Regions from separate parts of the Bradyrhizobium sp. STM 3566 genome, predicted to be linked through region 2. Evidence: riboswitches for the same ligand, from Rfam matches in the RefSeq annotation. Region 2 holds a riboswitch; the other holds the start of a gene.
The links. Region 2 has a riboswitch for cobalamin ahead of P6U27_RS22705 (energy-coupling factor ABC transporter permease). Riboswitches for the same ligand answer to the same signal wherever they lie in the genome.

Region 1 (11,152 bases), 1.5 Mb from region 2:
GGCTCTTTCGGTTCTCGGGAAGGCCGCGCCCGCTCACAACGGCTGACGTCATCACAACCGAAAGCCCCACGCTGACGACGTGGGACAAGGAGATTCCCACCAACGAAGGATGTTCGACATGACAGACCATGGGGACATTCGCCCCGCCGCGGGTCAGGCTGCGGGAGCGGCAGTCGAGTTAAACTTCTGCAGAACAGCGGTTAATACCAGCCGCCGGCGGCTTGAGCTGATCCAGATCGATTCAACCGAAGCCCGGGAGTTGTTTCGCAGCGCCAATCCCAATATCTCTGCTGGCGAGAAGATCATGTCCCGGCGCGAAAGGTTCAACGGCGCCACGGCCGATAAAAGCCCGGCCACGACTGGCGCAATCGAGACCACGCCGCCTGGGCAATATTGCGCTGAGCCCGATCGCGGCGCCAAGCCATCTCGTGCGAAGTGTTCAGAAGGTTGCCTGAATTTGTCAGCCAGCAGCGATGAACACCGTGTAAGATCTACTGGCGACCTGACGTGGGAGCGGCTCGAAACGGTGCCACCCTCAGATCGGGACCTGGAGATTGCCGTGATCGAAGGTGGTACCATTCACCGGGTGGTCTTTCCTTGCCGCCGGGCCTTCGGCGGCTGGATCAAGGCCAAGACAGGAGAACACGTAGCCGTGCAGCCGACGCACTGGCGCATATGGCCCAAATAGCCATCCCGCGAAATAAATTGATGTGAGTTGAGGCGCCTTCAGCTCCGGTGGCCTCTCGTAGGAAACCATGTAGAATCGAATAAGAGCGTCTGCCAGGAAACATGTCAGACCACGTCTGGTAAAGCTATGGCATTGCCGCGGCCGCCGCCGCGCTGGCTCTCGTGATCTGCCCGGCCTAACGTCGCTCCCCTGCTCTGCCTCTTGATCGGCGTGGCCTTTAATCCCGCTGCCATGATCGATATCGCGGAATTCGCGGGCGCCATGATCGTGATTGAGGAGAAGAGAATCATTCTCTCGTTCAGCGCCCCAGCCGCTCGTGTAATTGGTTTCTCTCCGGACGACGTGGTCGGAATGAATGTATCGAGCTTGCTGCCGCAGCTCTACCGCCCCGAGCACGAGCGCTGCATCGCACGTTGTCTGGCCAAGGACGAGCGGCACATCATTGGCATCCGCCGCATCGTCGTCGGCGAACCGAGCGACGGCTCGACCTCCGTCGGTGAGGCCAAGGTGCGCGCCGAACGGTTCTTCACCGGTTCCATCCGAAATCTCGGCGAGGGTCGGCGGAGGAACGGCGGTTGGAAGAGCTGCAATCTGACCTCGTGCGGGTGTCGCGGCCCGGTCGCCATACGTGAAATGGCATCGTCTATTGCCCGTGAGATCACCGGCCGCTCTCCGCAATTACAAACTGCGGGACACAAAGCCTCTGCTGGCGCGCAACGAGCCGGACGCCAACTGCAATGGTGGCGCACTCGAACGCGCCGCCTCTACACGCTCTACGCGCCAAAGATATCATCAGCGCCTGCGGGACTTCATTTCCAGGGACGAGCACACTGCGGAGACTCCGCTCACGCTCTTTGAAGAAGCTGTGGCTCTGGCCCTAGTGGCCCCAAGGAGCAAAGCGTCCGCATGATGACCCCCAGCGACCGCGGGGTCATTGTCGACAAGATCCAGATTCAGCAGGTCGCGCTAAACCTGATACGCAATGGAATCGAGGTCATGGCTTCCTGCCCGCGCCGCGAAGTTGCCAAGGTCGACACGTATACCGTTGCCGATAACGGCCCGGGATCAAGCGCTGATATCCGCCGACCGACAGTTCCAGCCCTTTGTCACGAACAAACGCCATGGCATGGGTGTGAGGCTATCAATCTGCCGGACGATCATTGCGTCATATAGCAGCCATATCGTCGCGGAAGCGACTCCGAGTGGCAATCCTTAACTCGGCATCTGCGGAGCGTAGCGAAAGAGACATGATTGGGCGGCGCATTCTTGTGATCGACGATGACGCCGCAATGCGGGACTCGCTCGCGTTTCTTCTTGATGTTAACGGTTTCTACGTAGCAACCTATGAGACAGCGACCGCGTTTCTTAATGACCACGCGGGCGGTCCAGTCGATTGCATCGTGTCAGACATCCGTATGCCGGGTATGAGCGGTCTCGAACTGGTCAGCAAAGTGAAGGCCAATCGCGTAGACTGCCCGGTCATCTTGATAACTGGTCATGCCGACGTATCGCTTGCAGTCGAAGCGATGAAAACGGGCGCGGTCGACTTCATCGAGAAACCGTTCGAAGAGGAGGTGCTATTGCGTGCGATCAATAGTGCCTTGAAAGCGCGGCCAACGAAACTCGCCGATGACGCAGCGAAACTGCAGGCGGAAGCCCGCCTCGCGGACCTCTCCTCCCGCGAACGTGACGTCCTGCAGGGACTATTAGCCGGCAAGATCAACAAGGTGATCGCCCATGATCTCGGCATCAGCCCCCGGACAGTCGAGGTTTACCGTGCAAACCTCATGGCCAAGGCCAATGTTCGCAGCATGTCCGAGTTGATGCGGATCGCCATTACCGCGGGACTCTAACAGCGGCGCAGATGGTGCGACGATTCATGCATTCAAGCTGCGCAGTCCAGACGACGAGGAGGGTTTTCAGGTGCACGGCAACGAGCCGATCATGTTTTCGGTGGTGGCTATTGATGCAACCCAAGCTGCTGGTTCCTTGGAATCCCGACCGCACCTGAAGCAGATCAATTGCGTCACCGAAATTTGTGCTCCGATAACAGAAGGTCTGTCAGCCCGGAGAACGGCATAGTTCGGCAATATATTGTCCATCCTCCAACGGAGCTCCCAGTGCGGGCTGCCGTGAACGGTTCGATTTCCTTCGCATTGGAAACGGGTGAGCATGTTGACGCTGTGGCAATCGGTCACGAGAGGACCATCCTTCCGTCATTGCGCTTGGCTGGGCGACAGTCACCTCGGTCTTCGAAATCAAACGATCGCGTGCGTTGGAGGCGCATAATCATCAAGCGCGGCGACGACGTCAGCCGCCGTATATCGATCCGAGTTTGAGCAACCAAGGGACCCCGCCGGCCGCATTTCAATGCCCCCTCCTCATCGGACTTACGTGTAAATACTTAAGGGCTTCTACCTAGGGAAAACATCCAAATTTCCCAGTTCGTCAGGAACAGACAATCTGCGTCCCATCGACGTTCGCAAGATAGGGTCCGCCATGCACGCCTAGGCCGCCAGTTTTCCCGAGAGCAGCCGCCATCGACCAGCGTCTTGTGTGGGCAACTCAACACTTCGGCTAAGCTGCTTTACGCCAGCTCAAATTTGAGCGCGCTACTTTTTCGCGTCGAACGGCGCGACAAACGCGGCGCAGCGAAGGGCCCCGATTCGGTGCTTAAGCGATCTTCCGAGCCGCAAAAACGCCGCCAGCCAACATTGTGCCTCCAGGAGCACCGCAATGATCATCGATCTTTTGCTTCGAGAGCATCGCAACATTGATCTGCTTTTGGTCGCTCTTGAACGCGAAGTGGAGATTTTTGAGAAAGGGATCCGTCCTGATTATGAAGTCATTCGCGCGATTATCAGCTATTTCGAGGTTTATCCTGAAGTGTACCATCATCCACAGGAAGATTTGATTTATTCCAAACTAAAGGCTCGCGATCCGGATGCAGCTGCAATCATCGGCGATCTCGCGCTCGAACACCAGGAAGTCGTCGACCGTTTGCACCACTTCGCGCGGGCTATTGACGCCATCCTCGCGGATCGTGAACTTTTTCGGCAGGACGTCGGCAATATCATACGGGACTTTATAGTACGCGAGCGGCACCACATGATGTGGGAAGAACGAGATTTCTTTCCGACAGCTCTGAAGGCGCTCTCAGCTCAGGATTGGACCGAAATCGCTTCCGGCCTCACCGATCATGGAGATCCGCTGTTCAGCGAGACAGCGGCAGCGACTTCCGATGCGCTAAGAGCGCATGTTCTGCAATTGGAGCAAGAAGCCGAGGCCGAACGGAGCTCGGTCGCGTTTGCATCCGACAAGGCCGCCCCCCCGTGACACGGCGCCGAGACGAACGGGCTGTATTGATCGCTGCCGTTTCACAGCCGGACAGGCGGCCTCATGTTCACCCCGTCGAAATGAAAATGGGGGGGGCTCGCGCGCGCGTAGGCTGCCCTACTGCCAAAATGGCTTCTGCGCAATATAATCGCTTGCTCGACCACCGGTGCAAACGGCGCATCCGAGCCTTCCTGAGCTCTCGTGACGGTTCATGCATTGGCTACGCTTGCGAGATCCTTAAAGCCGGGCTTCTCCTATCATCGCGCGATCGAACATAAGTTTTCCAGGCAGGAAAGCGCGCCGAGTTTGCGGGTGGTGCCCTGCGGTGGCCGCCGGGGATCACCGTCGCTCGCTGATGTCGTAGTCGTTCCCGACGTGCTCATGAGCGACAAACTTTGGTGTAGATTCATAAACCTCGGACTATATGGTGGCATACCACGGCATAATCGAGCTAGGCTGAGCTTGTGTTTCAACTCGGCTCCGATGCGTCAGCGTCGCTCCTTCTCCAGACTTTCGCCCGGCCCGCCTAAGCGGGACCGGGCATTTTTTCTGTTCCCAAGGCTACCTCGATTACCGAGCGCGCAAATGACCACAAGCGGATCCGCCTCGTCGAGAAGAGACCCAAGCCTGGATCAACGGCCTGGCGGATCGAATGATGCGCGCAGTTCGCGGGCCGCAGCGACCATGTTCGCTAGCGCCGGCCGAACCTCCTCCCATTTGCGTGTCTTCAGGCCGCAGTCCGGATTGATCCAGAGCTGCGAGTCGTGCAGTCGCGTCCGAGCCAACGCCATCAGCTCCTTCATTTCGCCCATCTCGGGAACGCGTGGAGAGTGGATGTCGTACACGCCCGGCCCGATCTGATTTGGATATTCGTAGTTCCTAAACGCGTCGAGTAGTTCCATTTTCGAGCGCGACGTCTCGATCGAGATGACATCCGCGTCCATTGCAGCGATCGCACCGATAATGTCGTTGAACTCCGAGTAGCACATATGGGTATGAATTTGCGTCTGATCAGCGACTCCCGATGAGCAGATCCGGAAGCAATCCACGGCCCAGTCGAGATAAGCCGTCCACTCCGATCGGCGCAACGGCAATCCTTCGCGAAGCGCCGCTTCGTCGATCTGGATCATGGTCGCTCCAGCATTCTCGAGATCGCGGACTTCGTCGCGAATCGCGAGCGCGATCTGGCGGCAGACCTCGCTTCTGGGAATATCATCGCGAACAAAAGACCAGTTCAAGATCGTCACGGGTCCGGTCAACATCGCCTTCATCGGCTTCCTCGTGAGCGATTGCGCGTAGCACCACCAGCCTACGGTGATAGGCTTGGACCGCACTACGTCGCCAAACAGGATCGGTGGCCTGACGCAGCGCGATCCGTAGGACTGCACCCATCCGTTCCTGGTAAATGCGAAGCCGGCGAGGTGCTCGCCGAAGTACTGCACCATGTCATTGCGCTCGAACTCGCCGTGCACCAGGACGTCAAGACCGATGTCCTCCTGCCAATGTACAGCGCGCGCAGTCTCCTCCTTGAGGAACCTGTCGTATTGCTCGTCGCTCATCGCGCCTCGCGCATGCGCCGCACGGGCATTCCGGACCTCTGTGGTCTGCGGAAACGATCCGATCGTCGTGGTAGGAAAAGGCGGTAGTCCGAAACGATTGCTTTGGATCTCGGCACGACGGGCAAATGGGCTCGCGCGGCGACGCATGGTCTGATCGATCGCTTTCATCCGCACAGCGACATTGGCATCACGGATTTTGGGCGAAGTCTGGCGGACAGTCGCGGCACATTCCGACTCGGCAAGAGCTGGCGCGACATTCTGGTCGCCTGCGAGTGCCCGCGCCAGGATCGCAAGCTCTCGCATCTTCTGGACCGCAAAAGCAAGCCAGCTCTTGACGTCAGAAGCGAGCCCCGTCTCGAGGCCAACATCGACCGGAACATGAAGCAGAGAGCAGGATGGGGCGATCTGTACACGATCTTTGCCGAGCTTCGCAATCACGGGTTCGAGCCGTTGGCGCAGCGAGGACAAATTCGACCGCCATACATTCCGGCCGTCGACGACACCGAGCGACATGACGAGATCACTTCGGCCGCCAGCGATGATCTGGTCCAACAACTGTGGCGCTCGAACCAGATCGAGATGCACTCCGGCAACTGGCAGGCTCAAGGCGGTGTGCAGATTGTCGCCGAGGTCGCCGAAATAGCTGGCAACCATGATCTTGATGGCCGGCCCCTCCTTTGCGAGCCGGTCATAGGCATGCCGCAAAGATTTTCGCATCCCCTCATCCAGATCAAGAACCAGGCAGGGCTCGTCGAACTGAACCCAATTAGCCCCACGTTGGGCCAATTCCTGCAGAACCTCGATATAGACTGGTATCAGCTCATCTAATAGCGAGAGTGGCTGGAACGCAGGATCGGGACTCTTGCCGAGCTTTAGGAATGTAACCGGCCCGATCAGGACAGGGCGGGTCTGAAAGCCGAGAGCCTTGGCTTCCTCATACTCCTCGATCGGCTTGCGAGAGCATAGCCTGAAAGTCTGTCCCGTGTGAAACTCGGGAACCATGTAGTGGTAGTTGGTGTCGAACCACTTGGTCATCTCCTGCGCGGGTGCGCCAACTCCGCACGGTTGATCACCGCAAGTCGCATCCTGGTCGTCGACTTGTGAACCACGGGCCATGGCGAAGTACGTCTTGAGCGAAACGAGTTCGGATTTCGAAGCGTAGATCTCCGGGATGGCGCCAACCATGACACTTGTGTCGAGCACCTGGTCATAGAGGGAGAAATCGTTCGATGGAATGACCGTGACGCCGATAGATTTCTGACGAGCCCAGTTCGCGGCACGCAGGCCAGCTGCGTCCTCGAGCAACTGCTGTTCGCTGCTTTTTCCGGCCCAGTAGCTTTCTAGAGCGAGTTTGAGCTCGCGCCTTGGACCGATGCGTGGCGTTCCGAGCGTGGCAACCGGAAGGGAGAGAAGAGACATAGCGGTAACCCCATGTTGGGGGCAAAGGCCATGGCGGACGCAGGCAGGGGAAGTCGCACGGTGCGACGGCTGCTTGGCGCACCACCGGGACACCCCGCCCGTGGACGAATATATTGTCGGGGCAGGTCTCCTGGCTCACGGGTCATTGCTGCTGTCCGGCCTTCCCGAAGCCGCGCAGGCTTCAGTGACATCGTTGGACAGCGGCTCGCCGCTCACAGTTGCGGGGGCAGCGCCGGCATCTTCACCGGCTTCCCTCTTAGCTCCGGATCAAGTGGGACCGGAGAACCTCGACGACTTGGGATATCGGCAAGACAAGTCTTCCGTCAACCTCTCAGATTATGTCTCAAGCTGGTGCTGCGACATCCGCTACGCGAAGGGCCGCGCATCCTTATCGTTGCCTCGATGGAGAAAGGCTCTCCAGTCAGCCATATTGTAATAACCGTCACAGCTGCCCCGGGCCCGCACGCCAGATGGTGGAAGGGACAAATGCGGCTTGCGCCGGCAGGCACCGCTGCCTGGAGCAGAACGCATTTGATGCCCCGGCTTCCCGCCGGTCTTCGAGCGCGTCCGCCATCCAGCCGCCCTATCGACCAGCTCGATCCGTGCTGAATAAGCCTAGGGTTCAGACTCAATTGATCCAATAGGCGACGATGGCGGCGAGGTGCACGGCAGCCAAGAAGTTCCTGGCAAGTTTGTCGTAGCGAGTTGCGACACGCCTGAAATCCTTGAGCCGGCAGAAACAGCGCTCGATAACATTGCGCCCTTTGTAGGCGCGTTTGCTGAAGGTGTGGAGGGTCACCCTGTTGGATTTGTTTGGAATGACGGGCTTTGCGCCGCGATTGGCGATTTCGGCGCGAAAGCCGTCGCCATCGTAGCCTTTGTCCCCAATGAGGGCAGACATGGGCGGCGCGAGTTTCAAAAGGGCCGGCCCTGCGGCAATATCTGCGTCTTGTCCCGGAGTGAGATGAAATGCGCAAGGTCTGCAATCAGGGTCGCTCAGCGCGTGGATTTTCGTGGTCCGCCCACCGCGCGAGCGTCCGATCGCCTGTTCATGCTCCCCCCTTTTCCACCGCTCGCCGAGCGATGCGCCTTGATCGAGGTGGAGTCGATGGACAAGGTCACGCCATCCTTGCCGCAGCGGGCGAGCGCTTCAAAGATCGCCTGCCAATGTCCGCGCTTAGCCCAGCGATTGAAACGATTGTAGATCGTCGTGTAAGGACCATAGTCGGGCGGGCAATCGCGCCAGCGTGCGCCGCACTGAAGCATGTGAATGATACCGCTGATGATGCGTCGATCGTCATCGCGCGCCGGGCCGGTCTGGTTCGTTGGCAGATGCGGCTCGATCTGAGCCCACTGCTTGTCGTTCAGCCAGAACAGCCCTTTGCGCACCGAAGTCCCCCATCCCGAATCAACTTGGTGCGAAGGAATCAGAGATCGCTAATTAGGTACAGACCCTAAGACACCTGGCAAAGCCAGCAACATGCCTGACCAGCACGTTGATTTGCAGTACCAGCCAAACGCCAAATGCTCGGCGATGAAGATCGGCTTCGTCGTCGTTGGCCTTCTACCGCAAAGCGGCCGAACGGGAGGCTGCTCTCGAGCCGCACGTCGCGAAAGAAGCGGCAAACGCCGCTCTGGCCTCTTGGCCGCGAGCGCCCAGAGGATGGCAGAGATCGAAAGCCACATTCCGGCAACGATACGAACGAAACGGTTCTATGGCGGCAAGCGTGCTCCCAATTGTCATCAGGAACTTGGTCGAGGCGTTCAGCTGCGCCGTCGAATATTCGGTGCGTGCAAGGACGCATAAGCCGCGTTGCGTAGCGTTGAAGGTAAACATCGAGACGTGCGCAAGTCGGAAAACCGACAAAGAGGACAAAAAAGCGGTGCAAATTGCCGTCTATTACCTGGCACGAGGAATGCAAGTCTTCGGATATGCCCAGTCCTCCTGCTGGGCATATCCAGCACAGCAACTTGAAGCTGTCGCCGGGAGCGAAGTTAGCGGCGCGTGACATAGAGGGGAGCGCCCGCTCGCACGGGACACCGTCGGTCTCCTCGTTGCGTCGCCGCTAACTTCTTGCGCTCGCGAATAGCAGGTTGAAGCTTGCCCGCTTGGAATGACGTGTGGATGAAACCAAATAGGCCGGCGGTTATGAGGAAAGTGTCTGGAAGACGCGCGCTATTGTTTTGTCTCGGCCGATCGTTGATCTGTATGGCCGCGCTGGCTGCGACAAGCAACAGTGTTCGCGCCATCGAGAGCCCCCATATCGAAAGATTCAAGTCAACGTGGCGAGCGCAAGACGGTGAGACAATAGAACAACTTATCTCCAACGTTTCGAAGGTGGCACTTTTTGTCCCTCGAATGTGGGGCGTCATTGAACTTGACCAAAACGACTATGTTTTCGTTATGTGGACCAGGCACCCGGATGATACATTAGACGAACAGAACGTTATCGCCTGGAGAATCGCGCTCGACGGCACGTTTCAACTTGCGTCGACCTATGCAAAGCCGATGGAGTTGGGTTGGCACGCCCTGGCGCTCTCGTTGATCGCTACTGAAGTCAAGGAGGATGAAAGGAACGCAAATCTTCGCTTTCTGCATGATCCGAGCAACTTCAACTTCGTGACGACCACGCAAGGCCGGCTCGGCGATCTTCTGCGGCAGGGCCGCTGCACTATTGTTGAGCCTGTTGGAGTGGACTACTTGCCGAAGCAGAAGGACAAGCCGAACGAGAAAGGCGATCTGTGGCGCGTTTTGCTTTTGGTGAACTGTAATATTCCAGGACCCCTTGCTTTTACACACAACGGGGTCATCACTTTCGAGAAGAGCGAAGGTCAAGATTGGGAGCCGCAATCCTCCTTTGCCAAGCGTATCGCGGCCTTTCCTCCTGGCTCCTGGTTCGCTCGCATTGAGCCAAAGGAACGGGAAGAGTAAGAGAGGAGCAAAAGCCCTGTAAAATGGTCACAGAGCAAGATCGCGCCGCTGCTCCTTCTGCCGCCGAACGCTTCAGAACAACTGCAAGACATATCAACGCTAAAGCGTCGGTGCTTACGCATTCGCAACAGTCGCGAGCCTTTCCCGCAGCCTTCAGCTCGTCAGGAAACACTCGGCCGGCACGATGACTCGAGTCTTTCTGCGAGGAGTAGGGTCGGCCGCAGCGGCGCGTGCCAGCTGGCGATTTGCCCTCCGACCCAGTGAGAGGACACCAATCTGCGGGCGAACCAGCTCTTTCATGCTACTCTTCAAGAGACTGGACCTGGAGATGCCTCGGGCCCAAACCCGATCCGGCGTGCACGCCGGGCATCGCGCGACTGACTGGTGAGCGTGCCGCCGCAGAGGCTGCGCGGGCGGCACGATCGTGTGCCGCGACGAAACCTAACAAGAGTGAAATGGGGCATTGTTAGCGGGCCGGCACACCCCCTGGACACCGGCCTTTTTCCGAGTGCCCCGGCGAGGAGCCCCGGAGCCGTTCGCGAGGCATCGAGGGCCGGCTGAGTCGGCGCTAAATTTCCTCGCGCGCATTCGTCTGCGCGTCATAGATCCGGATTTGAACCATGGGAAAACGCTTCTTCAGTTCTGCTCCGCCTGCCCTGGCGCCGTCTCTGGTCGCGAATTCGGCTCTGAGTCGGCCATCCACTTCAAGCGCGTAAGAAGAGACCGGCAATTCCCGGGGGGCAGCAACCATTTCATTCCCATTATGTAGTGAGATCGTTGAGAATAATTTGTAGCTTGAGTCGGCCAAACTGCACCAGAGCGACCTACCCGAGTGCCGCGATGGGGCAACCATGTTGTGGATTGACGCGTCGCACCGAATGGCATGCGGGCGGCTTATCCCCGCCCGGTGCGTATACGACGAACCCACTGAGGCTGCCGTTCCCCTGACGCAAACGCACGCCCTCACCCTGGGCTTGCTGGGTAGACCCAGTTGGCACAAAGGATAGCCAGGTTGCTCCTCGACGCGTGGCTTCCACTCGACGCTCAAGATTCGCAGGCGACTTTTGTTCTTCAAGTGCGTGAGAAACAGCGTTCGAGGTTCGGCTTTCTCCCGCATACCGAGCCCGCGGCTGCGCGATGGGGATCTTCTCTCCTCAGGTCGAGAGGGTGCAGTGCGCGCCCAGAGAGAGAGAGAGAGAGAGAGAGAGAGAGAGAGAG
Region 2 (11,152 bases):
TCGGCTTCGCCGTCGACGATGGCCGATCGCGCGTTCTGGCCGGCGATTCCGCCGACATCCGCATCGAGCGCGACCGCTCGGGCCGCCTCCTTGTGCGGGCCGACGGCGCAAGGCTCGGCCGCTGCGTCGAACGCGGACAGGCCGTGAGCGCGGCGCTGGCGCTCGCAAGCTGGTTCCTCATCTCCGGCGGCGCGAGGGGTGGGCGAGGGCGCATGGCAGCCCACATCGCATCCGGCGCGACGTTGCCTCAATCGCTGCGCGGCGAGACCGAGCCTGCGCCCGTGATGGCCGCAGCGCGGCCCGGGCCCTATCCGCAAGGCGCGATGGTTGGCGTCGCATTCGGACAAATGCTGCACGCGACGCTCCGTCAGTTCTCAGGTTACGGACATGCGCTGCGCATGACTCCCTGGCGGATGGTGCTCAGCGAGGGCAATCGCGAGATGCCGAGCGGGGCGGGCCTCATCACCGAGCCGTATGATCCGGCGCTGCGCGTCATAGCCTGCAGCGGCGCGCCGCGCTGCCGGGAAGCCCATGCCGATACGCGCGCGCTCGCAGCAGCGCTCGCCCCGCGCATTGCCGCCGATGGGCGGCTCCACGTTTCCGGCTGCCGCAAGGGCTGCGCCCATTCCGGAACGGCTGCGGTCACGCTGATCGCGACGCGCGCCGGATTCGATCTCGTCCGCGATGGCTCGACGCGCGATGAGCCGGTGCTGCGCGGGCTGAGCGGCGCGGATATCGTCAGCGATCCCTCCATCCTGGTCGGAGGGAACTGATGCCGCACAGCTACGAGACCGACGGCGCGGCGATCTACCGGCAATCCTTTGCCACCATTCGGGCCGAGGCCGATCTTGCGCGCTTTACGCCCGACGAGGAGCCGGTGGTGGTGCGGATGATCCACGCTGCCGGCATGGTCGGCCTCGAGGCGCATATCCGCTTCACGCCGGGCATGGCGATCGCCGCGCGCGCGGCCTTGCAGAAGGGCGCGCCGATCCTGTGCGATGCGCGCATGGTCTCGGAGGGCATCACGCGTGCCAGATTGCCTGCGGCCAATGCCGTGATCTGCACGCTCGGAGACGAGTCCGTTCCTGCGCTCGCGCACTCCATGCGCAACACACGTTCGGCCGCCGCACTGGAGCTGTGGCGGCCGCATCTGGGCGGCGCGATCGTCGCGATCGGCAATGCGCCGACCGCGCTGTTTCATCTGCTCAACATGCTGGAGGATCGCGACTGCCCGCGGCCGGCAGCGATCATCGGCTGCCCCGTCGGCTTCGTCGGCGCCGCCGAATCCAAGGCCGCGCTGATGGCCGATCCGCCGGCGCCGGCACTGACGGTCGAAGGGCGCCTCGGCGGCTCCGCGATCACGGTCGCCGCCGTCAACGCGCTGGCGAGCCGGAGCGAATAGCCATGGGACGCATCATCTGCTGCGGTCTCGGCCCAGGCGATCCCGATCTGATGAGCGTGCGCGCCGATCGCACGGTGCGCGGCGCGCAGCACGTCGCCTATTTCCGCAAGAAGGGCAGGCCGGGGCAGGCGCGCCGCATCGTCGAGGGCATGCTCGCTGCCGGCGTCACCGAATATCCCATGGAATATCCGGTCACGACCGAGATCGCCTTCGACAGTCCTGACTACGTGCAAATGCTCGCCGGCTTCTACGACGAATGGGCCGAGCGCCTGGCGCGGCTTTCGCGCGCGGTCGACGTCGTCGTGCTCTGCGAGGGCGATCCCTACTTCTACGGCTCCTTCATGCATCTGCACACGCGCCTGCAAGGCCGCGTCGAGATCGAGGTGATCGCCGGAATTCCCGGGATGGTCGGCTGCTGGAATGGCGTTGGACAGCCGATCGCGCTCGGCGATGACGTGACGACGGTGCTGATGGGCACGCTCGCCGAAGACGAGCTCGAGCGGCGCATGCGCGATTCCGATGCGCTCGTCGTCATGAAGACCGGCCGTAATCTCGCAAAGGTGCAACGCGCGCTTCGCTCCGCAGGCAGGCTGGATGACGCCTGGCTGGTCGAGCGCGGCACCATGCCGGGCGAGCGCGTGGTGCGGCTCGCCGAGATCGATGCTGCCGATTGCCCTTACTTCGCGATCGTGCTCGTGCACGGCAAGGGCCGGCATCTGGACGCTGCCGAATGACGGGCACGCTGACCATCGCGGGCCTCGGGCCGGGCAGCGACACGCTGGTGACGCCGGAAGTCTCGGCGGCGCTTGCCGCCGCCACCGACATTCTGGGCTATGCGCCCTATGTCGCACGCGTGCCGCCGCGGGCCGGGCTCGAGCTGCATCCATCTGACAATCGCGAGGAGCTGCAGCGTGCGAGCGAAGCGCTGCGGCTAGCTGCTGAGGGCAGACAGGTCGTGGTCGTTTCCTCCGGCGATCCCGGCGTATTCGCGATGGCCTCCGCGGTGTTCGAGGCGCTCGAGCAGACGCCGCAATGGCAGGACCTGCCGATCCGTGTGCTGCCCGGCATCACCGCGATGCTGGCGGCGGCCGCCCGCACCGGCGCGCCGCTCGGCCATGATTTTTGCGCGATCAATCTCTCCGACAATCTCAAGCCGTGGACGGTGATCGAGAAGCGTCTTCGACTCGCTGCGGAAGCCGATTTCGCCATCGCGATGTACAATCCGCGCTCGGCGAGCCGGCCAGAAGGATTTGGCCGCGCGCTTGCGGTGCTTCGGGAAGCCGGCTGCGGCGAGCGCCTGGTGATCTTCGCGCGTGCGATCAGTGCTGCCGACGAGAAGATCGAGACCGTGACGCTGAACGAGGCCCGGCCCGAAATGGCCGACATGCGCACGCTGGTGATCGTCGGCAACTCGCAGACGCGCCGCGTCGGCCGCTGGATCTATGCACCGAGGCAGGTGCGATGACCGAGCCACTGCATCACCTCGACGACGCTCTCCACCCGCAACCGCGCGGGCAGTTCTGGCCGCGAGATCATGATCACGGGCAGGCCGAGCCTGCGGGCGGCGTCGATCTTGGCGCGCGCGCCGTCGCCGCCGGAATTGCGGGCGACGATCCACGCGATGCCGCGTGTGCGCAGCAGCTCCAGCTCTCCGTCGAGGGTGAAGGGGCCGCGGGACACGATCATATCGGCCGCGAAGGGCAGGGGCGCTGCTGGCGGATCGACGAAGCGCAGCGTATAGGTGTGCTGCGGCTTCGTCGCGAATGGCGCGATGTGCTGACGGCCGATGGCGAGGAATACGTTTGCCGGCACCTCGGGCAGCGCGGCGACGGCGGCGTTGACGTCGACGACCTCGATCCAATTGTCGCCGGGCGCTTTCGTCCAGGGCGCGCGTTCGAGCGCAATCAGCGGCGTGGCCGTCTCCGTGCACGCCTCGACCGCGTTCCGGCTCATCTCGGCTGCGAATGGATGCGTCGCGTCGATGACATGCGTGATGCGCTCACGACGAACGTAGTCGGCAAGGCCGCTCGCGCCGCCGAAGCCGCCGATGCGGGTCGGCAGCGGCTGGTCGGCCGGCGCGCGGGTGCGGCCGCCGTACGAATACACGGCGCCAATGCCGGCGCGCGCGATCGCCGTTGCGAGCACGCTCGCGTCGCTCGTTCCGCCCAGAATGAGGGCGCGCGTCATGGCTGATCCCTGGCTGACGATCATCGGTATCGGCGAAGATGGCCTTGCCGGGCTGTCCGAAGCAAGCCGAAAGGCGCTAGCCAGGGCAGAAACCGTGTTCGGTGGCGAGCGTCATCTTGCGCTCGCGGATGTCGGCAGCCGCGGACGCCCGTGGCCCGTGCCGTTCGACGCAAACATCGTGCTGAGCTGTCGCGGTAGGCCGACGGCCGTGCTCGCCTCAGGCGATCCGTTCTGGCATGGCGCCGGGACAAGTCTCGCCGAGAAGCTCCATGGTGACGAGTGGATCGCGCACCCCGCGCCGTCGACCTTCTCGCTTGCCGCCGCGCGGCTGGGCTGGCGGCTGGAATCCGTGATTTGCCTCGGACTTCACGCCGCGCCTTTCGAACGTCTCGTGCCGCATTTGGCGCATGGGGCGCGGATCATCTGTCTCGTGCGTGACGCCAAGGCTGCCGGCGACCTCGCGAGATGGCTGAGCGAGCGCGGATGGGGGGCTTCCGCATTCTGGATTCTCGCCGCGCTCGGCGGGCCGAATGAAAGCATCAGAGAATATCGCGCTGAAAGCTATACGCGCGCTTCGGCTGGAAACCTGATTGCGGTGGCGCTGGAGGCGGAGGGAGGGCAGGGACTGTCTCGCAGCTCTGGCCTGCCGGACGATTTCTTCGCTCACGACGGGCAGATCACCAAGCGGCCGATGCGGGCCTTGGCGCTTTCGGCGCTGGCGCCGTGTCCCGGTAGGAGGCTGTGGGATGTTGGCGCGGGTTCGGGATCGATCTCGATCGAATGGGCGCTGTGCGGCGGAACGGCGATCGCGGTCGAGGCGCGGGACGATCGGGCTGCCAACATCCGCAGCAACGCGGCCGAGTTCGGACTGGAGCATCGGATCAACGTCGTCGCAGGCAAAGCGCCCGAAGCTCTCGCGGCGCTGGATCCGCCGGACGCCGTCTTCATCGGCGGTGGCCTCGATGGCGCGCTGTTCGACGCCGTCTGGGCGCGGCTCGCGCCTGGCACTCGAGTCGTCGCGCATGCCGTGACGCTGGAGACGGAAGCGCTGCTCGGCGAGCTGCATCAGCGCCATGGCGGCGAGCTGATGCGGGTCGAGATCGCCCATGCCGCTCCGCTCGGCCGCTACCGGTCGTGGAACGCCGCGCGGCCCGTGGTGCAGTGGAGTACGAACCGATGAAGGTTGCCGGGCTCGGGTTCAGACAGGATGTCACGCTGGCTTCGCTGCGCGAAGCGCTTCTGGCGGCGGGCGGCCCCGAGGGGCTTGCGGCGGTGGCAACTGTCATCGACAAGGCCAACGCAGAGGTGCTGAAGCAGCTCGCACGTGAGTGCGGTGTGCCGATCATGGCGGTTCCGGCCGATAGGCTGGCGGGCATCGACACGCCGACGCAGTCGACGCTTGTCGCGGAAAAGTTCGGCACAGGATCGGTCGCCGAAGCTGCGGCGCTCGCTGCCGCCGGTCCTCGCGCGCGGTTGATTGGGACGCGTATGGTCTCGAAGGATCGCACCGCAACCGCGGCGATTGCCGAAGGAGACGGCGCATGACGGTGCATTTCATCGGCGCAGGGCCTGGCGCCGCCGATCTCTTGACCTTGCGCGGCCGCGACCTGATCGCGGCCTGTCCGGTCTGCCTCTATGCGGGCTCGCTGGTGCCCGCGGGCGTGCTGGCGCATTGCCCGGCCGGTGCGCGCATCGTCAACACCGCGCCGCTTTCGCTCGAGGAGATCATCGCGGAGATCGCCGCCGCGCATGCCGAGGGCAAGGACGTCGCGCGGCTGCATTCCGGCGATCTCTCGATCTGGTCGGCGATGGGGGAGCAACTTCGCCGTTTGCGTGCGCTCGGAATTCCCTACACGCTGACACCCGGCGTGCCCTCGTTCTCGGCTGCGGCGGCGGCGCTGGAGGCCGAACTGACTTTGCCGGGCCTGGCTCAGACCGTGGTGCTGACGCGCACGCCGGGCCGCGCCAGCGCGATGCCTGAAGGCGAGAAGCTCGCTGCATTCGCCGCGACCGGCGCGGTGCTCGCAATTCACCTGTCGATCCATCTGCTCGATCAGGTCGTGGCCGAGCTGACGCCTCACTACGGTGCGGACTGCCCGGTCGCGATCGTGTGGCGCGCGAGCTGGCCGGACCAGCGTATCGTCCGCGCGACACTCGGCACTCTCGATGCGGCCGTGGGCGGCGAGATGGAGCGCACCGCGCTGATCCTGGTCGGCAAGACGCTTGGCGCTGCGGATTTCGACGAGAGCCGCCTCTATGCCGCCGATTACGACCGCCGCTATCGGCCGGTCGGCGCCGAGCCGCGCTTTCCGGAGGTATCGTGATGGCGGCGGGCCTCGTCATCTCCGCACCTGCCTCCGGAGTGGGCAAGACCACGCTGACCCTGGCGCTCGCCCGCGCCTGGCGCAATCGCGGCCTGAACGTGCAGTGCTTCAAGAGCGGCCCTGACTATATCGATCCCGCGTTCCACGCCGCGGCGACGGGGCGCGCCTCCGTCAACGTCGACAGCTGGGCGATGGATCGCGTGAGCATTGCGCACCTCGTCGGCCGCGGTGCCGATGCCGACGTCGTGCTCGCCGAGGGCTCGATGGGCCTGTTCGACGGTGTCGCCGCACGTGGCGTCTCCGGCACAGGTGCGACCGCGGACATTGCGGAGATGCTGGGCTGGCCGGTGGTGCTGGTGATCGATCCCTCGGGACAGGCGCAGACGGCGGCGGCGATTGCCGCGGGCCTTCGCGACTATCGCCCCGGCGTGCGCCTTGCGGGCGTCGTGCTCAACCGCGTCGCCAGCCCGCGTCATGAAGACCTCGTGCGGCGCGCGCTGAACGAGGTCGACATTGCCGTGTTCGGCGCGCTGCCGCGCCATGCCGAGATCAGCCTGCCGAAGCGGCATCTTGGCCTCGTGCAGGCCGAGGAGCAGGCGGAGATCGGCAAGCTGATCGACGAGGCCGCGCGCTTTATCGCCGAGCACGTCGATCTCGATGCGGTGCTGCAATCGGCAGCCAAATGGTCGCCGCATCCTGCAACGAACGGTTTGAATGTGACGCCGCCGGGCCAGCGCATTGCGCTGGCTCGGGATGCGGCATTCTCGTTCGTCTATCCGCATATGCTGGAAGCCTGGCGCGCGGCGGGCGCCGAGATAGTGCCGTTCTCGCCGCTGGCTGACGAAGCACCCGATGCAAGCGCCAACGTGTGCTGGCTGCCGGGCGGCTATCCCGAGCTTCATGCCGGCAGGATCGCGGCCAACGCGCGCTTTCGCAGCGGCCTTCGCGGCTTCGCGGAGACGCGGCCCGTGCACGGCGAATGCGGGGGCTATATGGTGCTGGGTGCCGCTTTGACCGATGCCGACGGCGTCCGCCATGAGATGGCGGGGCTGCTCGGCCTGGAGACCAGCTTTGCCAAGCGCCGCATGCATCTGGGCTATCGCCTCGCCGAACTGGCTGCGCCGATGCCGGGGCATGAGGCCGGCGCACGCCTGCGCGGCCATGAGTTCCACTATTCGACCATCCTTGCCCAACCCGATACGCCGCTGGCCGTGGTGCACGATGCAACCGGCACCGTCATTGCCGAGACCGGCTCGCGCCGTGGCCATGCCACCGGCACGTTCTTTCATCTGATCGCGGAGGACCGGTGAGCGGTTTTGTCTCCTTCGTCTCCGCCGGTCCCGGCGATCCCGAGCTCCTCACCGTGAAGGGCGCCGCGCGGCTGCGCGAGGCGGACGTCGTGCTCTATGACGACCTTGCGTCCGGCGCGATCCTCGACCTCGCGCGGCCCGGGGCCAATCTTGTCGCGGTGGGAAAGCGGGCCGGGCGTCCTTCGACCAAGCAGCACCATGTCAACCGTCTCCTGGTCGACTATGCCGCAACCGGCGTGCGCGTGGTGCGGCTGAAGTCGGGCGATGCCGGCATTTTCGGCCGGCTCGAGGAAGAGATCGAAACGCTGCGCGAGGCCGGCATCGGCTACGAGATCGTTCCCGGAGTCACCTCAGCCTGCGTCGCCGCGGCGCGAGCAGGAATTCCGCTGACCCGACGGCACACCTCGCGACGGGTGCAGTTCGTGACCGGGGCCGATGTCACCGGGGAATTGCCACCAAACCTGAATTGGGCGGCGCTGGCCGACCCCGAGGCCACGACTGTGGTCTATATGGGCCGGCGCACCTTTCCGGCGCTTGCCGCAAAATTGATCGCGCATGGCCTCGCGCCAAGCACCCCGGCGCTGTTCGCCGAATCTCTCGGGAGATCGGACGAACGGCTGGTCCGCACCACCATTGTCGAGCTCGCCGAGCAGCTTGCGCGCGGTGGGGCGGCTTCCACCGCCGCCGTGATTCTGTTCGGCGCGCTGGCCGGGGAATATCCGTCATGACGGCTCCCGCAGCCAGTCGCCCCTTGACGCCTGCGATACGAAAGGGGCACACAAGAGAGGCATGGTGCTCAACGCGGCGCAAAGCGCCCGAGCATAAACGGGAATGGGGGTGGGCGGACCCAATTGCGGCGCCCAAAACCCCAGCCGCCCCCGCGACTGTAAGCGGTGAGGGGCTCCGATCAGCCACTGGGCCGCAAGGTCCGGGAAGGCCGGAGAATCCCAGTGAACCGCGAGCCAGGAGACCGGCCCTGCAAATTTCGAGGCCAAGGCCGTCGGGTGTGACGGCAGGAAGGAATTGAACCATGCATATCGAACCCGGGATCGTGACGGGCGCCAAGCTCGTGTTGAGTTACGCAACCGGCATCGCCGCAGGCGGCGTTGCCTTCAAGCTCGCGGCCGAAACCGTGCGCGAGCAGGGCGTTGGCTCGTTCGCGGCGCGCACCTTGGCCACCACGGGCCTTGTCTTCACCTTCTTCCAAATCCTGCCGCACTTCCCGGTCGGCGTGTCCGAGGTGCACTTCATCCTCGGCTCGACCCTATTCCTGCTGTTTGGTGCTGCGCCCGCAGCCTTTGGCCTCGCGTTCGGCCTCTTGCTCCAGGGCGTGTTGTTCGTGCCGACCGACCTGCCGCAATATGGCATGAACGTCACCACGCTCCTGGTGCCGCTGTTTGCGATCCAGGCGCTCGCGACGCGGATCATTCCGCGCAATACCGCCTACGTCGATCTGCAATACCGCCAAGCGCTGGCGCTCTCGACCGCCTATCAGTCCGGCATCGTCGCGTGGGTGGCGTTCTGGGCGCTTTACGGCTCCGGCTTCGGCGCGACCAACCTCGCCAACATCGCGGCGTTTGCCGGATCCTATGCGCTGGTCGTCGTGATCGAGCCGCTCGCCGATCTCGCCGTGCTGGCGCTGGCGAAATCGCTGCGTGGCGTCACTGCGCCCGGCCTCGTCACGCCGCGCCTGCACAACGCGGCCTGAGAGACAAGCGAATGGGCGGCCGCAGCGGCCGCCCGTCGCGCTCGCGATGCTCACGCTCTCTCTGATAGGTATCGGTTGCGGCGATCCCGAGCAGCTCACGCGCGCCGCGATTCAAGCCATCAATGAGGCCGATCTCGTCCTGATCCCGCGCAAGGGGACTGCGAAGTCCGATCTTGCGGATCTCAGACGGACGATCTGCGCCGAGGTGCTCGCCAGCGACAAGGCAGTCATCGCCGAATTCGATCTTCCCGTGCGCGATGGCGGTGAAGCTGATTACCGCAAGGGTGTCGACGACTGGCATGATGCGGTGGCCGCGACCTGGTCGCAGACCATCGCGAGGCATCGCCAAGGTGACGGCAAGGTCGCGCTGCTGATCTGGGGCGATCCATCGCTCTACGACTCTTCGCTACGCATTGCGCGCCGGCTCGATCCACTACCGAATATCGAAGTCGTACCCGGCATCACCTCGATCCAGGCGCTGTGCGCCGCGCATGCGCTACCACTCAACGATATCGGCGAGCCGTTCCTGGTGACGACGGGTCGGCGTTTGCGCGACGGCGGCTGGCCGCAAGGCGTCGATACCGTGGTGGTGATGCTCGACGGCGGTACGGCGTTTCAGTCGCTCGATCCGGCCGGGCTCCACATTTGGTGGGGGGCCTATCTCGGCATGCCCGATCAGATCATCATGTCCGGCGTGCTGGCCGAGGTCGGCCCGCGCATCGTCGCGTCGCGGCAAGAGGCGCGTGAGCGGCACGGCTGGATCATGGACAGTTACATTCTCAAGCGAAGGCGTTGAGGCAGCATGCTTCCCGAATGGGTTTACCGGAACTGCCCCGAGATCTCCGCAGTCCATCGCGAGGCGGCCGTTACGCGGCAGGCGCAACTGACGAAGCCGACCGGCGCGCTCGGCCGGCTCGAGCAGCTCGCGATCGAGCTTGCGGGCTTGCAAGCGACTGAGCGGCCGCGTGCGGCGCGCGTGCCGATCATCATCTTCGCGGGCGATCACGGCATCGTCGCGCAAGGCGTGTCGGCCTATCCGCAAGCCGTGACCATCGCGATGATGGCGAATTTTGCCTCCGGTGGCGCCGCGATCTCGGTGCTGGCGCGCGAGCTGGGCTCAAACCTCGAGGTGGTCGATGCCGGCACGCTGGCCGAAGCGCAGATGCCCGGAATCGTCACCGACAAGCCGCGCAGCGGCACGCGCGATTTCAGTGTCGAGGCCGCGCTCACGCCCACGGAATTGGCCTACGCCTTCGGCGCCGGCCAGCGCGCGGTGGCGCGTGCGGAAGCCAGCCAGCCTGATCTCCTGATCTTCGGCGAGATGGGCATTGGCAACACCACCACGTCAGCGGCGATCGCGGCGAGCTTGCTCGGCGTGAGCGCCGAGGAGATCGCGGGCAGCGGCACCGGCGTCGATGCATTGGGCCGCGCGCACAAGGCGCGGGTGATCGATGCGGCGATTGCACGCCACGGCGTTGCCGGAGCCTCGGCCGAGAAGATCCTGTGCGCCGTCGGCGGCCTCGAGATCGCGGCGATCTCAGGTGCGATCATTGCGGCCGCGCAGAGCCGCATCCCTGTGCTGATCGACGGCTTCATCGTGTCGGTCGCGGCCCTGGCGGCAGTGCGGCTCAATCCGTCGTGCCAGCCTTACCTGTTGCCTTCGCATCAATCGGCAGAGCTGGGGCATCGCCTCGTGCTTCGGGCCCTGGACGTGCAGCCGCTGATCAGCCTCGATCTCAGGCTTGGCGAAGGATCGGGTGCGGCCATCGCGCTGCCGCTGGTCCGCTCGGCCTGTGCGCTTCACAACGGAATGGCGACGTTCGCACAGGCCAACGTACCGGATCGGCCTAGCTGATGCGCTGATTGACGGAAACGACGCGCCAGCCGTTCGCGAGCCGATCGATCCGGGTGAGCGACAGCGGATCGATCACGAAGCGCAAGGCGGCTTGCGGTGTCAGGTCCAGCGCGATGCAGAGCGCGGCGCGGATGGTGCCGGAATGTACGACCAGCGCTGCGGAGCCTGCGCCAATCCGCGACAGACCCAGCCGGACGCGCGCGACCTGATCGATAAAGCTTTCGCCGTTCGGCGGCTGTCCGCGCGCCGGATCGCGCCAGAACTGCGCATAGGCATCGCCACCGGTCGCGGCGAGCTCGTCATGCCGATGACCGGTCCAGTCACCGAAATCCTGCTCGCGGAATTCGCTGACCAACTCCGGTGCGA

Region 1: another riboswitch for cobalamin. It lies ahead of metE (5-methyltetrahydropteroyltriglutamate--homocysteine S-methyltransferase); the one in region 2 lies ahead of P6U27_RS22705 (energy-coupling factor ABC transporter permease).

What each region holds. Positions count from the first base shown of each region.
Region 1 covers NZ_CP120692.1:6,211,201-6,222,352, forward strand. The annotation lists gene P6U27_RS29890 (hypothetical protein) at 119-688, shown strand; gene P6U27_RS29895 (PAS domain S-box protein) at 899-1,546, shown strand; gene P6U27_RS29900 (hypothetical protein) at 1,595-1,861, shown strand; gene fixJ (response regulator FixJ) at 1,936-2,541, shown strand; gene P6U27_RS29910 (hemerythrin domain-containing protein) at 3,425-4,024, shown strand; gene metE (5-methyltetrahydropteroyltriglutamate--homocysteine S-methyltransferase) at 4,657-7,002, opposite strand; cobalamin riboswitch at 7,105-7,307, opposite strand; partial or broken gene P6U27_RS29920 (IS5 family transposase) at 7,631-8,391, opposite strand; gene P6U27_RS29925 (nodulate formation efficiency C protein) at 9,212-9,934, shown strand; gene P6U27_RS29930 (hypothetical protein) at 10,503-10,685, opposite strand.
Region 2 covers NZ_CP120692.1:4,682,773-4,693,924, reverse strand. The annotation lists gene cobG (precorrin-3B synthase) at 1-773, shown strand, start outside; gene P6U27_RS22750 (precorrin-8X methylmutase) at 773-1,402, shown strand; gene P6U27_RS22745 (precorrin-2 C(20)-methyltransferase) at 1,405-2,136, shown strand; gene cobJ (precorrin-3B C(17)-methyltransferase) at 2,133-2,867, shown strand; gene P6U27_RS22735 (cobalt-precorrin-6A reductase) at 2,843-3,589, opposite strand; gene cbiE (precorrin-6y C5,15-methyltransferase (decarboxylating) subunit CbiE) at 3,588-4,769, shown strand; gene P6U27_RS22725 (cobalamin biosynthesis protein) at 4,766-5,134, shown strand; gene cobM (precorrin-4 C(11)-methyltransferase) at 5,131-5,913, shown strand; gene P6U27_RS22715 (cobyrinate a,c-diamide synthase) at 5,913-7,223, shown strand; gene cobA (uroporphyrinogen-III C-methyltransferase) at 7,220-7,951, shown strand; cobalamin riboswitch at 7,997-8,217, shown strand; gene P6U27_RS22705 (energy-coupling factor ABC transporter permease) at 8,254-8,931, shown strand; gene cobF (precorrin-6A synthase (deacetylating)) at 8,978-9,727, shown strand; gene cobT (nicotinate-nucleotide--dimethylbenzimidazole phosphoribosyltransferase) at 9,734-10,786, shown strand; gene P6U27_RS22690 (histidine phosphatase family protein) at 10,779-11,152, opposite strand, start outside.